Regions from separate parts of the Carnobacterium sp. ISL-102 genome, predicted to be linked through region 1. Evidence: predicted binding sites of a transcription regulator. Region 1 holds the regulator's gene; the other holds the start of a gene.

Evidence for each region. Region 1 encodes NrdR, which represses ribonucleotide reductase genes. Its sites were predicted from a motif close to ACACNATATATNGTGT; they were not measured.
Region 2: the regulator NrdR is predicted to act here: its motif matches at 2,133-2,148, upstream of nrdH (glutaredoxin-like protein NrdH).

The regions. Positions count from the first base shown of each region.
Region 1 is NZ_JAGGRF010000002.1:51,278-54,702, forward strand. It holds gene dnaI (primosomal protein DnaI) at 1-37, opposite strand, end outside; gene J7E16_RS01170 (replication initiation and membrane attachment family protein) at 40-1,488, opposite strand; gene nrdR (transcriptional regulator NrdR) at 1,510-1,980, opposite strand; gene coaE (dephospho-CoA kinase) at 2,165-2,761, opposite strand; gene mutM (DNA-formamidopyrimidine glycosylase) at 2,778-3,425, opposite strand, start outside.
Region 2 is NZ_JAGGRF010000003.1:8,256-11,680, reverse strand. It holds gene nrdE (class 1b ribonucleoside-diphosphate reductase subunit alpha) at 1-1,448, opposite strand, end outside; gene nrdI (class Ib ribonucleoside-diphosphate reductase assembly flavoprotein NrdI) at 1,441-1,806, opposite strand; gene nrdH (glutaredoxin-like protein NrdH) at 1,803-2,036, opposite strand; tRNA gene J7E16_RS01725 (tRNA-Arg) at 2,504-2,577, opposite strand; gene J7E16_RS01720 (PH domain-containing protein) at 2,737-3,114, shown strand; gene glnA (type I glutamate--ammonia ligase) at 3,166-3,425, opposite strand, start outside.

The DNA of each region.
Region 1 (3,425 bases):
TGATCATTCGTGTCAGACTCTCACCGATATCTTCCATTACTATTCACCTTCTTTGCCAAAATTTTGTATTCGTTTCAAACGTTCCATAAAGGACTGTTTCTCTTCTTCACTCATTGGCGTTTCTTCTGTTTGGCTATTTTCTGCTTTAGCCCAATCAGGAAGTGTTTCTTTCCTTATAGTCGTTTGCTTGCCATAACTACCTTTATTTCTATTTTGTGCGTAAGTTTTACTACGATTTTCTTGTTGTTGTCTTTTCTCAGAATTTTCTAAATACATTTTTTTCACTTTATGAATTGCTTCTTCAGGTGCGACTACTTTTTCTTGCGCCCAGTCATTTGCAATTTTATAAGCTAACTTTTGATCAAGTGTTGGGTTGTTTCTCACAACTAAAATATAATGAATCAGGATATTGATAACTGAGGTCGGTAAATTAGCTTTCTTAACGATTTCTTCCAAAGTCCACTCTTCATGTTTTGTGACAAAACCACCTTTTTGATCTTTTATAGAGTTCATAAAATCAACCGGACTTATTTGCTCACTCACTTCAATAACTGCAATATCCTCTTTTGTTAAACCTCTTTGGGTCAGTTCATTCTCACGCATTTGTTGTTGGTTAGAATCAACTTGTATATCTTTTTCTACCACATCTTTTAAAGAAATATTTTGTTGGTTTTTATTATGATAATCATCATATGCTAGCTTCTTCATTTTTTTTTCATCAATTTGACCTGTTTCAATATCTGAAGCATTCAGCACAAATTGTTGCAACGCTAATTCATCTAATCCGTATAATGTATGCAACACCAGTACCGCTTCTTCTATTTCTTTAGTGATAGAAGAGCGATTAATATATTGCTGATTCAATCCTGCATAAAAAAACTTCAAATCAAATGTTTTCGAATCGATTTTAGGATTTGAAGAACTTGTTTTACCGATATATGAAACAGGTTCTTTTAGCAGTTCTTTTTCTCGTTTTAATAATTCAGTATCAAATTGAAAAACATCTAAAAAAGACTTCGTGACTTCTTGAAACTTCTTTTTATCTATACTTTCAATAATAAATCGATTTCTTAATTTTTTAAACTTTCGTTCTCCTACTCTTTCTAATAATAATAAGCTCAATAAGTCATCTTTAAAAAAGACATCGCTTGTTTGAGGAGCTTGCAATTCATATATTATTAGTTTGGTCGGATCTGTTTGAAGATACGTTTTAAGTAATCCAATTGCTTCCAACTTGATTCTAGCTTGGTATAGCTCAGGAATACCGATATTGAGCAATGCTAATAGCTCAGAATGTAAGACACCTTCACTCCAGTAGGCTTCTTCTTCTATCTCAGTCCACAATGTCATATAAAGACTGTATGCTGCAGTCCCTATTAGAGGTTGATACAAAAAAGTTAGAATTTTTTGATCGATATCCGAAAGTAAAGCTTGTTGTTTTACTAAAAAACCATCTTTAGGACTTAAGTTTTTCCATGGATACCCCAAAATGACTCATACCTTTCTATCTCAATTAATTTTTCCAGCTTTTTTTCTTTCAAATTCTTGTAATTCTTTCAAAAAGACACTCATATCTTTAAACTGGCGATAAACACTAGCAAAACGGATATAAGCTACTTCATCAATATCAGCTAATTTCTCCATAATGTACTCCCCAATAATAGCAGAGGAAATTTCATTTTCACCTAATCCTCTGATTTGGTTTTCTACTTCATCTACTATTTTTTCAACTTGTTCCATTGCTACTGGACGTTTTTCACAAGAGCGTATTAGACCTCTTAAAATTTTTTCTCGATTAAATTCTTCTCTAGTGCCATTTTTTTTAATGACTAAAAGAGGTGTTTTTTCTACTCTTTCAAATGTAGTAAAACGAAACTTGCAAGCTTCGCATTCTCTTCTTCTACGAATAGCACGACCATCATCTGCTGGACGACTATCGACAACTTTAGAATTATTATTTTGACAGCGTGGACATTGCATGTTTATCATCCCTATCTTAAGTGTCATTCGTATCTACACTAATTTCGCACGAAAATGTTTACTCTATTATACCATACAACAACCAGAGATAAAACCGCTTAAAAACGAAGTAATCCTTTGACTGTAAGGCAAAAAGAACAATCCATAAATGATTGTTCTTTTCGCCTTACTATTTATGCTCTTATCAGTCTTTATTTTTGTTTATCCAGTCTAGAACTTGTTTTTTTGTATTTTCGATCGTCCCGCTATTATCAATTATAATATCTCCAAGAATGACTTTTTTTGAAATAGGCAACTGGGAATTGATCCTTTGAGTTGCTTCTTTTTTTTCAATATTGTCTCTCTTCATTAATCGATTTAATTGGATCTCCTCTGATGTAGCTACCACCATAATTTGATCCACTTCATTTTCATAACCCATTTCAAATAAAAGGGGAATATCCAGAACAATGATTGCTGGGTCTTGCTTCAGATAGTCATTCTTTTTAGTTACGATCCATTGATGAATATGTTGTGACAACATTTTATTCAGTAACTCTCTCTTTTTCACATCATCAAATATGATTTTAGCCAAAGCAGTACGATCTAATGTACCATCTGCCAGAATAACCTTATTTCCAAATTCTTTTTTTATTTTTTCTAAACCATCTGTTCCTGGTTTCACTACTTCTCTTGCTCCAATATCTGCATCTACTACCGGATAGCCTTGCTCTTTGAATATCTTGCTTACAGTTGATTTTCCTGTAGAAATCCCCCCTGTTAATCCTAAAATCACAGTCATCTTATCTCCCCTTTTTTTACCGATCAGCTTCCAATCGTTGACATTTAGAACAAAAATGAGTCCCTCTTTGTGCAACTTTTATTTTTTCTATTGGCGTACCACAATGAATACAGGGGATTCCTTTTTTACCATAGACCGATAAATTCACTTGAAATGTTCCCGCTTCCCCTAACGCATTTTGGTAGCTGCGAATAGTCGTTCCGCCCGCTTCAACTGCATCACCAAGTACTTTTATGATTGCTTTGTGTAACTGAGAAACTTCATCTTTTTTCAAGCTGTTAGCAATCCTTAATGGATGTATTTTGGCTAGAAAAAGTGCTTCATCTACATAAATATTTCCTAAACCAGCTACAGTCTTTTGATCCAACAAAAGCGGTTTGATTGCTCTTTTTTTAGTTTGCAGACTATTGTAAAAAGTTGTTTCATCAAATGCTTCTTCAGTAGGTTCTGGGCCTAGCAATTTTATGCCCGTCATACTGAATTCTTTTCCCAAGGGTACTAGGGTCATTCGTCCAAACTTTCGTACATCCAAATACCTTAAATCTCTCCCATCAGCTAAGTGGAAAACCACGTGCGTGTGCTTTTTAAGTGGCTTTGATGAGTCTTCTACCTCATATTTACCTTCCATACGCAGGTGTGAAACCATCGCCCACTGCCTAAAATG
Region 2 (3,425 bases), on a different contig from region 1:
TAATGGATTTGATTCAACGCTAAGAAGGTGTGCAGGCCCATTGCGCCTAATCCAATCGTATGGTACTTGTCATTTCCGTTCTTAATTGATGGAACTGCATCAATGCTTGATTGATCAGTAACCATTGTTAATGCTCGAACCATTGTATCGATCGATTGCCCAAAATCAGGTGATTTCATTAAATTCACAATATTTGTTGAACCGAGGTTGCAACTAATATCGGTCCCTAAATGTTCATAGGTTTGATCGTTATTGATCAGTGAAGGTTCTTGGATCTGTAAAATCTCGCTGCATAAATTGCTCATCGTGATCGTACCGTAGACTGGATTTTCACGATTAGCAGTATCAACGTTAATGATATAGGGATAACCAGATTCCTGTTGCAATTTAGAAATCTCATTCTCTAACTCACGGGCGCTGATTTTCGATTTACGTATTTCTTCATTATTCACCATGTTGTCATACTCTTTAGTGATATCGATATATGCAAATGGCTCTCCATAGATGCGTTCTACATCATATGGACTAAATAAATACATTTGTTCATCATGAGCAGCTAATTCATAAAATTTATCTGGTACGACTAAACCAAGCGAAAGTGTTTTGACACGGATCTTTTCATCAGCATTTTCTTTTTTTGTTGAAAGAAATGAAACGATATCCGGATGAAAAACATTTAAATAAACTGCTCCTGCTCCATTACGTTGACCAAGCTGATTTGAATAACTGAAACTGTCTTCAAGTAATTTCATTACTGGAACGACTCCGCTAGAAGCATTTTCAATTTTCTTGATTGGATCGCCAGCAGCTCGTAAATTCGATAAATTCACTCCTACCCCACCGCCAATACGCGACAATTGTAAGGCACTATTCACGACGCGACCGATACTGTTCATATCATCTGTTGCTTGAATCAAGAAGCAAGAAACCAACTCTCCTCGTCTTTTGCGACCAGCATTCAAGAACGTCGGTGTAGCTGGTTGGTAACGTTGGTTAACGAGCTCATCTGCAATTCTGCTAGCTACTTCAGTGTTACCATCTGCTAGATACAGTGCATTAAAAACGATCCGGTCTTCGTAACGTTCTAAAAACCGCTCTCCGTCATTCGTCTTCAAAGCATATTGTGTGTAAAATTTAAAGGCTGACATAAACGAACGGAATCTGAATTTCCGGCTGTAAATATCGTCAAATAATGAACGAACAAATGCTTTATCGTATTTCAGTAAAAATTCTTCTTCTAGGTACTCTTCTTTGATCAGATAATTTAATTTTTCTTCAAGTGTATAGAAAAAAACGGTATTCGGATTAACGTGTTCTAAAAAGTAAGCTCGTACTGCTTCACGGTCTTTATTTAAGGGGATCTTTCCGTCCACCGGTCTATTTAATTCATTATTTAATTTAAAATAAGTGACCTCTTTTACCTTTGAGGCTAATTTAGGTTTATCCAATATTCTTCACCGCTTTCTCTAATTGTGCAACATCTTCTTCGTTACCTTGAAATTCAAAGGTATGTAATAACGGAACTTGGTAATCACGCGCTAGATTTTTTGCTGTAAAAGCGAAAAGTTGGCCAAAATTCAAATTCCCGCCACCGGCTACTCCCTTAAAATACTTTTTGTTATCAGCCGTCTCAATAAAGTCATTCAATAGATCAGTCGCTTCTTTATCATAGGTTGGTGTAACAATAATGAATGGTTCTCCTAAAGCAACATATGGATTCGTTGGCGTCAATTCCAGCGAATCCATACTTAGTTTTCTAACAAACTTTCGCGTTTGGCCAGTTAGGCTGATGTAAACAACTTTCATGCTAGTTGATCAAGAAGATCTGGACGGAATCCATTGAATGCTTCATGCCCCTCAATAGCAATAACAGGAACCGAACTGAATCCTAGTTCTTTTACTTCGTTTAACGCCTCTTCTGATTCAAAAATATCTTTAACTTCATAAGCAATACCTTTATCTTCTAGATATTTTTTTGTGAAATTGCATTGCATACAGTTTGGTTTAGAATAAACAATAATACTTTTTTTTGCCATAAGACATTCTCCTCCCAGGTCTCTTTTAAACCTGTTTTTCTCTTATTTCTCTCTTCGTATTCTACACCTATTCTCTCTAACAGGCAAACAAATAAACCACTATATATAGTGGTTTATCTCTTGACATATCTGTTTCTTTCTATATGTAGTGCTTAGAAAGACTGTTTGTGAAGAATAGCGCGTGAAGAAACCCTTGTATATTTGTATCTAAAAACCAGCTTCGTGTATTTTTCACATTTGAAAAAAGAAAATAAAAAAGCGAATATTTTTCAACTCTGAACTAAAAGGCTTAAGTTACAACAATAGAATATTTTTACATTTTTTTTGAATAAATTCTCAAACTATTTTTCAGCTATTAAAACGATGATTCATTTTTCGTCATTTACAATAAAAAACTTTTTTGTGAGAATTTTCCATAAAAAAAATTAGAAAAGCTGAATAACCAGCTTTTCTAATTTTTAAATTGATGCCTCAGGGGAGATTCGAACTCTCGACCGTCCGCTTAGAAGGCGGATGCTCTATCCAGCTGAGCTACTGAGACATGTTCTATCAACAAAATTAATTATAGATAATAATGAATAAAAAGTCAACACTTTTTAGGAAGAAATTCATTTTTCAACAAATAATATTATTTTTATCAGTTGTGTTAAAAAAAAGCTCGGTTTACAATGAGCAGTAGAATAGCTAAGGAGGATTTGTCATGGGATTAATTAGTGGTCTTTTAGGGAATGCTAGAAACATTAGTGAAGTTGATGCTCGAAAAAAATTAGCGGGTGTCATTTTAGAGACTGAAACAATTGATTTGGCCTTTAAGTTGGTCCGCGATTTAATTATTTTTACTGATAAGCGGATAATTGTTATCGACAAACAAGGAGTTACTGGTAAGAAAACAACTTATCACTCTTTGCCGTATAAATCAGTTAGTCGCTTTTTAGTGGAAACAACTGGACATTTTGATTTAGATGCTGAATTAAAAATTTTTATTTCTAGCGCTAACGAACCAGCTATTACATTACAGTTCACGAATGATAAGCACATTTTTGCTATACAGCAAGCATTAGCATTAGCCGTACTTTAAAAAGCTAAAAAGGAATCCAACGATTTTTTTTATCGTTGGATTCCTTTTTTGTTAATACATTTTTAAGTATTGTTCTCTTTCCCATTCAGTAACTTGTTCACGGAAAGCAGACCATTCGATTTTCTTAGCATTGACAAAGTTTTCGTAAATATGTCCTCCTAAGCCATCTTTGATCGTACTATCTTTTGCTAGGTATCCCAAGGCGTCATACAAAGTTCCCGGCAGATCATAAATACCATTGTTGTAACGATCTTCCTCGCTCATCATATAGATATTGCGGTTGATCGGTTTAGGGGCTTGCATTTCGTTCT